One region of the Neobacillus niacini genome, then DNA from elsewhere that is predicted to be linked to it. Evidence: a T-box and tRNA genes for the amino acid it is inferred to sense, from the RefSeq annotation. Region 1 holds a T-box; the other holds one or more tRNA genes.
The links. A T-box is a leader RNA that pairs with one kind of tRNA and senses whether it is charged. The one in region 1 lies ahead of ACN6MT_RS11985 (valine--tRNA ligase), so its partner is inferred to be a tRNA-Val.
Positions count from the first base shown of each region.

Region 2: it has a tRNA-Val gene. The T-box ahead of ACN6MT_RS11985 (valine--tRNA ligase) is inferred to sense a tRNA for this amino acid. The anticodon was not compared.

Region 1 covers NZ_CP183883.1:2,492,448-2,499,216, forward strand. Annotated here, with positions in the region: gene hemL (glutamate-1-semialdehyde 2,1-aminomutase) at 1-623, shown strand, start outside; gene spoVID (stage VI sporulation protein D) at 1,134-2,183, shown strand; gene ysxE (spore coat protein YsxE) at 2,269-3,306, shown strand; gene ACN6MT_RS11980 (hypothetical protein) at 3,325-3,522, opposite strand; T-box leader at 3,693-3,926, shown strand; gene ACN6MT_RS11985 (valine--tRNA ligase) at 3,997-6,642, shown strand; gene ACN6MT_RS11990 (bifunctional folylpolyglutamate synthase/dihydrofolate synthase) at 6,712-6,769, shown strand, end outside.
Region 2 covers NZ_CP183883.1:5,353,051-5,359,819, reverse strand. Annotated here, with positions in the region: gene ACN6MT_RS26280 (GNAT family N-acetyltransferase) at 1-178, opposite strand, end outside; gene ACN6MT_RS26275 (YjcG family protein) at 185-697, opposite strand; gene ACN6MT_RS26270 (alpha/beta hydrolase) at 799-1,521, opposite strand; gene ACN6MT_RS26265 (hypothetical protein) at 1,613-1,837, opposite strand; tRNA gene ACN6MT_RS26260 (tRNA-Val) at 1,985-2,056, shown strand; gene ACN6MT_RS26255 (hypothetical protein) at 2,313-2,753, shown strand; gene ACN6MT_RS26250 (hypothetical protein) at 3,049-3,498, shown strand; gene ACN6MT_RS26245 (YidH family protein) at 3,891-4,277, shown strand; gene ACN6MT_RS26240 (CoA-disulfide reductase) at 4,507-6,459, shown strand.

The sequences.
Region 1 (6,769 bases):
TCTTAGAAGGTCTTCGTGAAATTACTTCCGAAAACGGGGCATTGTTGATTTTTGATGAAGTTATGACCGGCTTCCGTGTGGGCTATAATTGTGCGCAAGGCTATTTCAATATCACGCCTGATATCACATGTCTTGGTAAAGTAATTGGCGGCGGTCTGCCAGTTGGTGCTTACGGCGGTAAGGCTGAAATCATGCAGCAAATTGCTCCTGCGGGACCAATCTATCAAGCAGGAACTCTTTCCGGAAATCCGCTTGCAATGACTGCTGGTTACGAGACATTAACACAATTAACACCAGAGCATTACGAAGAGTTCAAGCGCTTAGGTGACCTACTTGAAAAAGGAATTACAGCAGCGGCTGAAAAATATGATATTCCTGTTACGTTTAACCGTGCAGGTTCGATGATTGGATTCTTCTTTACGAAAGAACCTGTCATCAACTATGAAACAGCAAAAACTTCTAACCTAGATTATTTTGCTGCCTACTATCGTGAAATGGCTGAACAAGGAGTATTCCTGCCGCCATCTCAATTTGAAGGACTGTTCTTGTCTACTGCACATACCGAAGAAGATATTGAGAAGACAATTCAAGCAGTTGAAGTTGCTTTTTCAAAACTTAAATAATACTTTTTTCTATAAAAAGACTCAAGAATGGACGTATGCAATAGGCATACGTCTATTTCTGTATTTATACTCACTAGTCGAAAATCAGGTTAAGCATCCGAGCTGATAAATAGACGTAATAATTCCGCTTAATTATTAATTATTATTAAATAAGCTTATATAGACGGAGAGATTCCGCTTATTGGCACGAAAAATTCAAAAATAGGGGACTTTGATTTGAATAAGCGGAATATCTCCCCTTATATTCCCCGAAACTAGCTCCATTCTGCATTTAACCGGAAAAGCTCCGCTTATTTTCCTATTGCTGGTTACCCGATTAAGGAAAAGACATTTACTCACAAATCAATTGTGAGTGTTTTTTATTTTGTAAAAAGCCTTTTTTATCATATTTAAAATCACTCGTTCATAAAGTGTAAGTGACATAGTGATTTTGCTTAAAAGGAAACGAAAGGAGGAGTCGCTTTGTCTCAGGAGAATCAATCGTGCCTGCGATTTTCCTTGGAGGAGTCTTTGTGGTTTAGAAAAGGACAGGAAGTAGCTGAACTTGTGTCGATTTCTCTAGACCCGGATATTACCATCCAGGAAAATGATCAATACGTAACCATACGTGGTTCGCTGGAATTAACAGGCGAATATAGAAATGACCAAGATAGTACAGTGGAAGAGGAAGAAAATGTACCTAGCCAAAAGTATGTAGAAAGAGTGGATCCACAAGAGGAAGGCATTTGTGAGTTCTCACACCGTTTTCCTGTCGATATTACCATCCCCAACAATCGGATTCAAAGCATTTATGATATTGATGTAATTGTGGAGTCATTTGATTATTCCATTCCGGAACGCAGCTGTCTTAAATTGTCCGCAGAATTAACCATCAGCGGCCTGTACGATTCAACACAAGAAGAGGAAGAAGTTGTAGAAGAAGAAGAGTTTGAAGTTCTCCATCGCTATCAGGTAGAAGTTCCTATAGCGGAAGAACAAGAAGAAGCTGAAGAAGAGAATCACTTTGCGGATACTTTCTTATTTGAGGCAGAAGCAAGGAAACAGCCAGAAGAAGAGAAAGTTGAAGCTTTTCCGAAATTCCCAACCTTTACCTATGAAGAGCCAGAAGAAGAGGAAGAGCCACAACAGCCACAACAGCCTGTTGTTTTTGAACATGCAAGAAGTGAAGCGAGTGAGCCAGTTCAAGAGGTAGAAGAAATCATCGAGAAAGCACCAGTACAGCCAATTTCAGAAGAAAAGGCAAAAGAACCAGCAGAAGCAAAAGAGCCAGTGATGGAGGAGAGTTCTTCATCCCCAGAAGTGCCACCGAAACAAGCAAAAAAGAAGGCACAAAAAAAGAAAACAATGACCTTAACGGAGTTCTTTGCCCGTAAGGAAGACAGCTCCGATCAAGCTAGATTAAAAGTTTGTATCGTTCAAAAGGGTGATACACTGGATAGTCTTGCCGACCGTTATGACGTATCCGTTCCTAATCTGCTGCGTTACAATAATCTTGAGCTCAACCAAGATGTCTATGAGGGTCAAGTATTATACGTACCATTCGCATTAGCAAAAAAATAATCAACCAAACACATAGTGAGCGGGTTTCTAACCTGCTCACATCTTTTTAAGGATTTTGCTCTAGCTGAAAGGCAGATGAATGTCGATGCGCGACGCAAATCAGGTAGAATTATTCATCCCCATTTTAAATCACTACCAAGTAACGCCCAATTTTGTTGAGGATCACGGCAATATTAAGAAAATCTATTCCAATAAAGGGACCTTTGCATTAAAGAAAATGGACCCGACAAATGGCACAGACTTTATTCGTCATGTTCATCTTCTTTACCAAAAGGGCTACAATCGAATTGTCCCTATTTACCCAACCATGGACGGAAGATATGCTGTTCTTCATGATAAAGCCTTGTATTACTTAATGCCCTGGATGCCGAATGAAGTAAAGGAAGACAGGACACAGAAACATCAGCAGCTGTTTCGCGAATTAGCCAGGCTTCATACGTTATCTGCCAAAGAGATCACCGTGAACAAAGAGGAGCGGACAGAGCATTACGAAAAAACGATTGCCGTACTTGATAAGAATCAGGAGTTTCTTGATGGGTTTATCGATGAATGTGAAAAAAAGACGTACATGTCGCCATTTGAATTGGTGTTTTGTTTATACTATACCGAAATAACTCAAGCACTTCGCTTTTCTAAAACGAAATTCGAAGAATGGTATGAAAAAACAAAGGAAGAAGAAAAAGCACGAATGGTGATTACCCATGGAAAAGTATCTTCCGAGCATTTTCTTTATGACGACAAGGGTTATGGTTATTTTATTAACTTTGAAAATGCCCGTTACGGCTCGCCCATTCATGATTTATTGCCATACTTATCACGTTCCTTTAATACCCCGCCAACACGAAATGACGAAGCGGTTGAGTGGATTTACCATTACTATAAATATTTTCCCTTCAAAGTGGATGAAAAACTACTATTCTTTAGTTATTTAGCTTATCCAATTCCAATCATTCAGGTGGCCGAACGGTATTATAAAAAAGAACAGCCGAAAAATGAGTTGAAATTTGTTCGAATGCTGCAGCGCAAATACTGGCATTTGAAGAATTCTGAATATGTAGTCATGAGAATGACGGAAATTGATGAGCAGGAGAAACAGGCAAAAGAAGGAGCCCAGCAGCAATAACTTTTGCTTTTTGGGCTCTTAAACAATTTCAAAATAAATTGAAACGGCAATCGCAATAAAAACCGTCAATAAAAGAACATCAAATACGGTTGGAATAAACAATGTACGTATTAATTGGAATATCGTAAACGGCAAGATCAACTGCGCACACACTCTCCTAGTGGTTCGAAACCATGGAGTATAAGCATACTTGGTGATAAACTTCCTCCGCTTCATCGCAACCTTCCTCTCCAAAATAGCATTTCTTTTATATATATTCTTTTTACATAGTGAATTCTCCTAATTCCTTAACGTATTTTACAAATTCGTATATAATATAAAAAAATTGGTTATCATTATTGACGTCAAGATAACTTTTTGGGTAGTATAACTATATCAATTAAAAAGTAAAAGCAAAGACAGGGAAGAGTACGACGTTAATCTGCTTAAAGAGAGGGAACCATTAGCTGAAAGGATTCCTAAGCAGACACTCGGAAGGTCGCCCTTGAGCTTCTTCAGCGAACGGATTACATCCTACTAGTTGAGGACGGATCAAATCCGTTATCCATTTAAGCGCCAATCAGTTTCTTTATGATTGGAAAAAAGGTGGTACCGCGAAGCAAACTCCATTCGTCCTTTTATGACGAATGGGGTTTTTTGTTTGTCTAGTTTTACTTAAATGACAGAAAAAGAAAACAAGGAGATGGTCAAATGGAAACAAAAGAAATTACCATGCCGACGAAGTATGATCCACAGTCGATTGAGCAGGGACGATATGATTGGTGGGTTAAAGGTAAGTTTTTCGAAGCGCAAAATGATGAAGGAAAACAGCCTTATACAATCGTTATTCCACCGCCAAACGTAACGGGGAAGCTGCACTTAGGGCATGCTTGGGATACAACATTACAAGATATCGTTACACGTATGAAGCGGATGCAGGGCTATGATGTACTATGGCTGCCAGGTATGGACCATGCTGGAATCGCGACACAAGCGAAGGTTGAAGAAAAACTTCGCGGCGAAGGCAAAAGCCGTTACGACCTAGGACGTGAAAAGTTCGTTGAGGAAACATGGAAGTGGAAAGAGGAATACGCCTCCCATATCCGCCAACAGTGGGCGAAACTAGGTCTAGGCTTAGACTATAGCCGTGAGCGGTTCACACTTGATGAAGGTCTATCAGCAGCGGTACGTGAAGTATTTGTCACCTTATATAACAAGGGACTTATTTATCGCGGTGAATATATCATCAACTGGGATCCATCAACAAAAACAGCCTTATCAGACATCGAAGTTATCTACAAGGATGTTCAAGGTGCTTTTTATCATATGAAATATCCGTTAGCGGACGGTTCTGGACACATTGAAGTAGCTACCACTCGTCCAGAAACCATGTTAGGTGATACAGCAGTTGCAGTTCATCCAGAAGATGAGCGCTATAAGCACCTAATTGGCAAAACCGTTATCCTTCCTATCGTTGGCCGTGAAATTAAGATTGTTGGCGATGACTATGTGGATATGGAATTCGGTTCTGGGGCCGTTAAAATTACACCAGCACATGACCCGAACGATTTTGAAATCGGGAACCGTCATAATCTTGAGCGCGTACTAGTTATGAATGAAGATGGCACAATGAATGACAGAGCTGGAAAGTACAAAGGAATGGACCGTTTTGAATGCCGCAAGCAAATTGTGAAAGACCTTCAAGAACAAGGCGTTCTATTCAAAATTGAAGAGCATTTGCACTCCGTTGGCCATTCTGAGCGCAGTGGGGCAGTTGTTGAGCCATACCTTTCAACACAATGGTTTGTTAAAATGCAGCCGCTGGCAGACGAAGCCATCGCACTACAAAATAAAGAAAACAAAGTTAACTTCGTACCTGAGCGCTTTGAAAAAACGTACCTGCACTGGATGGAGAATATTCGCGACTGGTGTATTTCAAGACAGCTTTGGTGGGGCCACCGCATTCCTGCTTGGTACCATAAGGAAACTGGTGAAGTTTACGTTGGTCATGAAGCTCCTGCAGACAGTGAAAATTGGGAGCAGGATAAAGACGTATTGGATACATGGTTCAGTTCGGCACTATGGCCATTCTCCACAATGGGCTGGCCAAATGTTGAAGCAGAGGACTTCAAGCGTTTCTTCCCAACCGATGTACTCGTAACTGGTTATGATATCATTTTCTTCTGGGTATCCCGGATGATTTTCCAAAGCTTGGAATTTACAGGTGAACGACCATTTAAAGACGTTCTCATCCATGGTTTGGTTCGTGACGAACAAGGACGTAAGATGAGTAAATCTTTAGGTAACGGTGTGGACCCAATGGATGTTATCGCAAAATACGGTGCTGATTCATTGCGTTACTTCCTTTCAACCGGAAGCTCTCCTGGTCAGGATTTACGCTTTAGCTTCGAGAAAGTTGAATCGACTTGGAACTTTGCCAATAAAATTTGGAATGCTTCTCGTTTTGCATTGATGAACATGGATGGCATGACATATGAAGAAATCGATTTTAGCGGTGAAAAGTCCGTTGCAGATAAATGGATTCTAACTCAATTAAATGAAACCATTGAGAGTGTTACCAAACTTTCAGAGCGTTATGAATTCGGAGAAGCCGGCCGTGCACTATACAACTTCATCTGGGATGATTTCTGTGATTGGTACATTGAAATGGCAAAACTTCCGCTATATGGTGAGGATGAAGCTGCAAAGAAAACTACTCGTTCGATTCTTGCACATGTTCTTGATCAGACAATGCGTTTGTTACATCCGTTCATGCCATTCATTACCGAGGAAATCTGGCAGAACCTCCCTCATAATGGAGAGTCAATCACAACGGCTAAGTGGCCAGAAGTGATTCCGGCTTACTCTGATGAACAAGCGGCTCAAGAAATGAAGATGTTAATGGAAATGATTCGTTCCGTACGAAACATTCGTGCTGAGGTAAACACGCCAATGAGCAAGAAGATTAAAATGCTTGTAAAGGCAAAGGATGATTCAGTACTAAAGGCGCTTGAAAAGAACCGCAGTTATATTGAAAAATTCTGTAACCCAGAAGAATTACAATTGGGAACAAACCTTGAAACACCAGAGAAGGCAATGACAGCTGTCATTACTGGCTTGGAGATCTATCTTCCACTAGAAGGTTTAATTAACATTGACGAAGAAATTGCTCGTCTACAGAAAGAATACGACAAGTTAACCAAAGAAGTAGACAGAGTTGAAAAGAAGCTAAATAACGAGGGCTTTATGAAAAAGGCACCGGAGAGTGTAGTAGCCGAAGAACGGGCAAAGGAAAAAGACTATCGTGAAAAAAGAGCGCTAGTAGAGGCTCGTATAAATGAGTTAAAAGGATTATAATAAAGATATCGAGACGAGTCCTATAGTAGGATTCGTCTTCTTTTAGAAAATAAAGATGGGGTGGCCAAAATGTTTACAACTTATAACGAAGCCCTTGAATGGATACACGCAAGATTAAGGCTTGGGA
Region 2 (6,769 bases), 2.9 Mb from region 1:
AGCGGCCAGCTGCAACCGGTGCACCTTGCTGGTGGTAAGAAACGAAATGGACTGCCTCTTCCTCAAATTGATCGATTTCCTCTTCTTCAGGGACATTTTGTTCGTCGATAAAAACGATTCTTCTGACAGAGAAGGCATCTTGTATTTCTTTTTCATTTTCACAAACTTTTACATTCACAGTTGATTATTCCTTTCCTAGGCGAAATGTTTCATATACCGTCCAAGAACCATTTTCTAGTTGGTATAGTAAATGGAATCGGTCAATAGTCTCTTCGTGGTCATATCTCTTCATCCTTAGTGAGCCATAAACATCTGAATGTTCATCATTCGATAGTTTTTGTCCAATGGTAATATGAGGCACGAATGCGTATTCTAAATTTTGCTCACTAAATTCTTGATTGATTTCATGGTGTAATTTGTTTAATTCTTCAGTTGGTTCTACTTTAAAGTAGATTACATTATTTACCGGCTGAAAAGAGCTGATTTTTCTGGTTTTTAAGGTAAAAGCACTGGTATTACTTGCAATTTTTCTTAACTTTTCCGCAAAATGAATGACTTCTTGTTCTGTTGCTTCAAAAGCATTTTTTAATGTTAAATGCGGAGTAATGAGTGAATAATGCGGGTCATAACGCTTACGATAGGAATTCGCTAAATCTTGTAGTTTTTTTGATGGGAATATAACAACCCCAAATTTCATATGTTTAACCTCCAGATTACAAGAATTTTTCTGTAATTAATCGGTGCAGTCATGGACCTTCCTGATATTATAGCAAATATTCAAAAAATATGAAATCACCTTTAAAACATCCTCTTTATGGCTCTCTTCAAATCCGGCTGCCAATAAGTCCATGTATGGCTGCCATCAAATTCATCGTAAAAGTATGTAAATGCTTTGTCATAAAAAATAGATGAAAGCTTGCGATTTGGACTAAGGAAGTCAATCATCTTACCATTAGAGGTTTGAACATCTGTTTCCTGATTGCCAACAATGTGATAGATTTCTATAAGTTCAGTTTCTTTAAAGCTGTTAACCATATCCAAGACCTTTTCATTTACAAATGGTGATTGCAAAAGAACTTTTCCAAAACTGTGCGGGTAATGGAGGGCGGTCATTAAAGAAACAGTTGCTCCCAGTGAGTCACCGATTAACGCTCTTGTAGACCCCATATGGTAGGTTGGAAACTCCTGATCCAGGAATGGAACTAATTCATGTGCTAGAAAACGAATGTACTGCTGATTTTGATAACCATCAGGGTGGTATTTTCTGCGGCGATCACCTACATCTTTATAGGGTATCCCAACAATGATTAAATTTTCAATTTCTCGTTTAAAAAGGTACTCATCTGCTAATCGACCTAGTTTACCAAGTTGAAAATAATCTCTGCCATCCTGGGCGATTAAAAGTGAGTACTTATATAATGGTGAGAAATTGGCTGGCAAATAGATGAGAAGAAGGACATCCTCTCCCAGCTCATTACTTTTAATTGTATATTCTTTTATCGTGCCTTTTGGTATCTCCATGCGACAATTCCCCCAATGTTCGATAGATACAAATGCATTTTATCATAACTATGTTGGGAATGCTCAATAGGAAGGAAATAGGAGTGTTGGATTAGTGTAGGAAGGGATTATTGGAGCGAGTATTTGGCATTAAGGATAAAATGTTTTCCCGGCGAAAGGTTCGCATTTGTTTACGAAGCAGGCAATAAGCACGAATGTAGTCATCATTGACTTCTTTTACAAGTAGTCTACGCTGTGAGATTTTTTGGTCTTCGGAAAGATAAATCATCTCTAAGGGAATATTATCCTCTATAGAACGTAATAAAAGCCCATCCATGTCTATACCGCCTTTCTGCTATCTTATACTCTTATTATATACGAACATTAGTTCTTTTATTCGAAGGGATTCAAAAATATTGTTCTTTTTTAAAACTATTGACTTTTTATGAGTTTTTACTATAATTATATTTGTAGCTTAATAAGAGATCTGATAGTTCAGCGGGAGAATACATCCTTGACAGGGATGGGGTCGGGGGTTCGAATCCCTCTCAGATCATAATAAAAACAACCTAACATCTAAATGGTGTTAGGTTGTTTTGCATCTTAGTTCGGAACGAAGTTAACCAAGTAAAATTGTAATCATTGTTTGAAATATAGGTGTTTTAAAAAGTGGTAAAAACAGAACGTATGTTTTAGGAAGCTGGTTTTAACTGAGGAACAATAAAGTATTCAAAAAGATGGACAAAATAACTTTTCACTTTCTGATTATACGAATAAGTTATAGTAATCTATTAGGAAAGGAAGTGAAATCGGTGAGAAGAAATACTAATGACAATACTGCTATTGCCTTGTTAAGGCAGGAATTTTCGTTTTATGTAAATGAGGCAGAGCTTGACCGGGTTTTAGGATTTATTGCGGATGAAGGAGTAACGCTCATTGCATTTACTATAACAACGATGGACAAGGGGGACGTTTATTTTGTCCGAATGATTGTCGGTCCTAATAACTGCAATAGTTCATTTGCCAACAAGGTTGCGCGGGAGGCTCTTCACTCAGTTTGCATACGGTACCATGAGAAGGAGGTCATTCAGATCATTATTAGTGAACCTTCGCCTGGATTCGGTAGAAAAATTTTACAAGCTTTATGCCCTCTAAGATTGTTTGCAACGTACACTGGAGATAATTCCCTGATACTGAACCTCTCGGATAACCGAACTGCTCTTAAATTACTAAGGGAAGCTAACATTATTTAGTTATGGTTTCTTACCAATCTTAAAGGTCTAATAAGTGGGAACTATACAGCATTTTTCAGCTATAAGTGTCTCGAATCAATGGTTTTCCCTCCACAACCAACTGGCTTGCTTTTGTTTGGGTTCCAAATCAACGTTATATTCATAAACGCAGAGGTCGTAACATCCTCTGCGTTTTTAAATGAGTTTAAATCCGCACGTTACTGAAGTTTGGCGATTATGGATTAATTTAGGCCCAATCATTACCTCTTTTCACACATAGCTTAATATTAAAATGGATATTTAGGATGTGGAAAATGTGAGTATCTCCAATGCAAGTTTGGAAAACACGGGACTTATTATTAGAACTGAGTTTTCTTTTATTACTGACGACCAAACTTTAGCTGTTATTTTATCTGACATTGCAGACGAGTCTGTGAATATTTCGGGTTATTTTACAACTAGAACGAAAGAAGATAAAAATTTTGTTAGGCTTGTACCGGGGACAAATGAATCCGAAAGCAAAAGAGACATTCAAATAGTAAGAAAAATACTTCAAGCTCTGCAAATACGATTTAATAAGGAAAAAATCATTACCATTTCGAATAGTAGGATTCCAGCAGGTATTCCTGGAGGCTATAGCAATCTTTATAACAGCTTATGGTGCAAAGTTGAAGTAAAATCCTTTTACGTAGGAGAAGGCGGGTTTATTTATCTAAATGTATCTGACATAAAAAAAGCACTAGATATTTTGTTAGAGGAAATGTAAAGCTATGTCTAATCACCATATTTCACCATATACTGAAGCCAAAGTATGGATACTTCTTGGAAAGTAGATCTTCTTTTAATAAGGCGTAAATCAAATGTAAGAGCTTATTTTCACAGACAGACAGATAGCTACTCTAAAGGGTTTTTCTTCATCACTTTTCTTGTCATAAACCTCTCGTTGTCTTCCATTGCGTGGATAATCTCATTTAAAAGCCTAACATTTATAAAAATGTTAGGTTTTTTTTACTGTTTGATGTGAAATTTTATAATGAAAGTAGGAATCATCTATCCACATAGGGTGCTAGGAAATCAGGATTTCGTCTCTTTTGCGGTATTAAGAGGATATTAGGGTATAAACTAAAAAGAAAAGCCTAAGTTAAGGAGGAGGAAGCAATGAGTATTGGGAAAGAAAAAGAAAGAGTCAATATTCCAACACTCGATTCAAGATATATTCAGCAGCATTTAGCAAATGAAAGAACGTTTTTAGCTTGGATTAGAACTGCTATTGCAATCATTGGAGTGGGCTTCTTAGTTACGAATTTACATTTTAATATGAAAGAAAGTCTTTCACCTGTTGGGGATTTACTTGCAAATATGATAGGAATTGCTTCAGTTGGTATCGGAATCATTACAATCATTATGGCAACCGTTGTTTACCTAATAAAAATTAATACGATTAATAACCAAACATATACGGCATCAAAAAAATATATTATTACTCTTAGTGTATTTATAATTGTTATTGCCTTATTATTTGGTTCATATTTCTTACTGATATAATATAAATTTTTATATTCTATAGGGGACTGAACTATAGATTGGTAGGTTATTTTAATGGGTCTTCACAGTAATTATGAAGGAATTGTGAACAAATTAAATAGAGTCTTTACATTATTTTTTTGCGAGTTATAATACCCATATAGGTATAAACCCTATAGGGTATATTATAAAATTGAATAGAAATATAAGTTTTTTATAAATAGATACTCAATTTGGAGGAGAATTTATTATGACTAAGAAAATTATCATTGTTGGTGGAGTTGCGGGTGGGGCGACAGCTGCAGCAAGATTAAGAAGAATCAGTGAAGATGTAGAGATTGTTCTTGTAGAACGTGGAGAACATATATCCTTTGCAAATTGCGGATTACCATATTACATTGGTGAGACTATTAAAGATAGAAGTAAATTATTAGTTCAAACTGTAAAAGGAATGTCGGAAAGATTTAATCTTGATATTCGCAACCTAAGTGAAGTATTGAGCATTAATATAGAAAACAAATACGTTACGATAAAGAATCTACAAAACGGCGAAGTTTATGAAGAATCATATGACAAGTTATTATTATCTCCTGGAGCAAGACCAATCGTTCCACCTATTCCCGGACTAAGTGAAAATACAACTTTGTTTACATTAAGAAATATTCCTGATACAGATAAAATCAAAAACCATGTTGATAACAATAAACCTAAAAAAGCTGTTGTTATCGGTGGTGGATTTATTGGGATAGAAATGGCCGAAAACCTCGTTGATAGAGGAATCGAAGTAACACTTATTGAAATGGCCAATCAAATTATGGCACCAATTGATTTTGAAATGGCGAGTATTTTACACGATCATTTAAAAGAGAAAGGTGTACACCTTATATTAGAAAATGGTGTCCAATCATTCGCTGAAAAGGGAAAGAAAGTAATTCTATCAGATGGAACAGTAATTCAAACAGATATGACGATTCTTTCAATCGGCGTTAGACCCGAAAATGAATTAGCAAAAACAGCAGGACTGGAATTAGGAGAGCGTGGCGGAATTGTTATAAATGAATACCTTCAAACCTCTAATGAAGATATTTATGCGGTTGGGGATGCTGTGGAAGTTGTCGATTACATTAATGGTACTAAGGCAATGATTCCCCTTGCAGGTCCTGCCAACCGACAAGGACGTATCGCTGCGAATAACATGATGGGTAAAAAAGAGAAGTACGAGGGAACATTAGGTACGTCCATCGCAAAGGTATTTGATTTAACTGTTGCAGCTACAGGAGCCAATGAAAAAACATTAAAGCGCTTAGGTGTTAACTACGAGGTTGTTCATATTCATCCAAGTTCACACGCGGGATATTATCCTGGCGCGGCACCAATTGCCATAAAATTAATATTTGATAAAGAAACGGGAAAAATCTTCGGTGCTCAGGCAGTAGGGGCAGATGGTGCAGACAAGCGAATGGACGTAATTGCGACAGCGATTAAAGGTGGACTAACGGTAGAAGATTTAACGAATTTAGAATTATCTTATGCACCGCCGTTTTCTTCAGCAAAGGACCCTGTTAATATGGCAGGCTATGTGGCAACAAATATAATGGATGGTGAATTAGAGCATATTCAATGGCATGAGGTGGACAAAATCGTATCAGAAGGTGGGTTATTAATCGATGTTCGCGAACCAATGGAACGTGAATTTGGTTTTATTGAAGGTTCCATTAATATCTCCCTGAACGACTTACGAACTAAATTAGATGAAATTCCACAAGATAAGACCGTTTATGTAAGCTGCCAGGTAGGTTTAAGAGGATATTTAGCAAGCCGGATTCTTAAAAATAATGGTTACCATGTTAAAAATGTGGATGGCGGTTGGAAAACTTATTCCTCTGTATATGGAAGCAATATAAATAATAATGTTGAGACTAAAACAAACGACCTTGGCGAGACAGAGATCGTAGTTGAAGAAAAAGCCAATGAAATAAATGTAGATTCTGTGGTAGATGTTAGTGGTTTAACATGTCCAATGCCAATTGTTAAGCTTAAAAAAGGCATAGACTTATTGGAAAGTAATCAAGTATTAGAGCTTCATGTGACAGATAGAGGTGCATTGAATGATCTTCCAGCTTGGTCAAAAAATGCAGGACATACGATTTTGAAAACGGAACAAGATGATAAACTCATTAAATTCTGGATTAAAAAGAAATAAGCTAGTCGGTATGCCTATCTCCTTTAGATATAACAGACCGCTATAAACAGCGGTCTGTTATATCTAATCGATAAAAAAGGGGTGACACTCTATTTTTTGGAAAGATATACTATAATTTAATAACTTTCAGTGGATAAAAATAATATAAAAGGCGGTTTATTTGTCATTGTTATGGAGGTAATACAATGGTTAAAATTACACATGCGGCAATAGCTGCGATAACGAAAGAAATACAAGATCTAATTAATAAAGGTAATAAGCCACTTATTCGTTTATCAATGGGCATTGGCTGAGGCGGTCCCCAGTTACG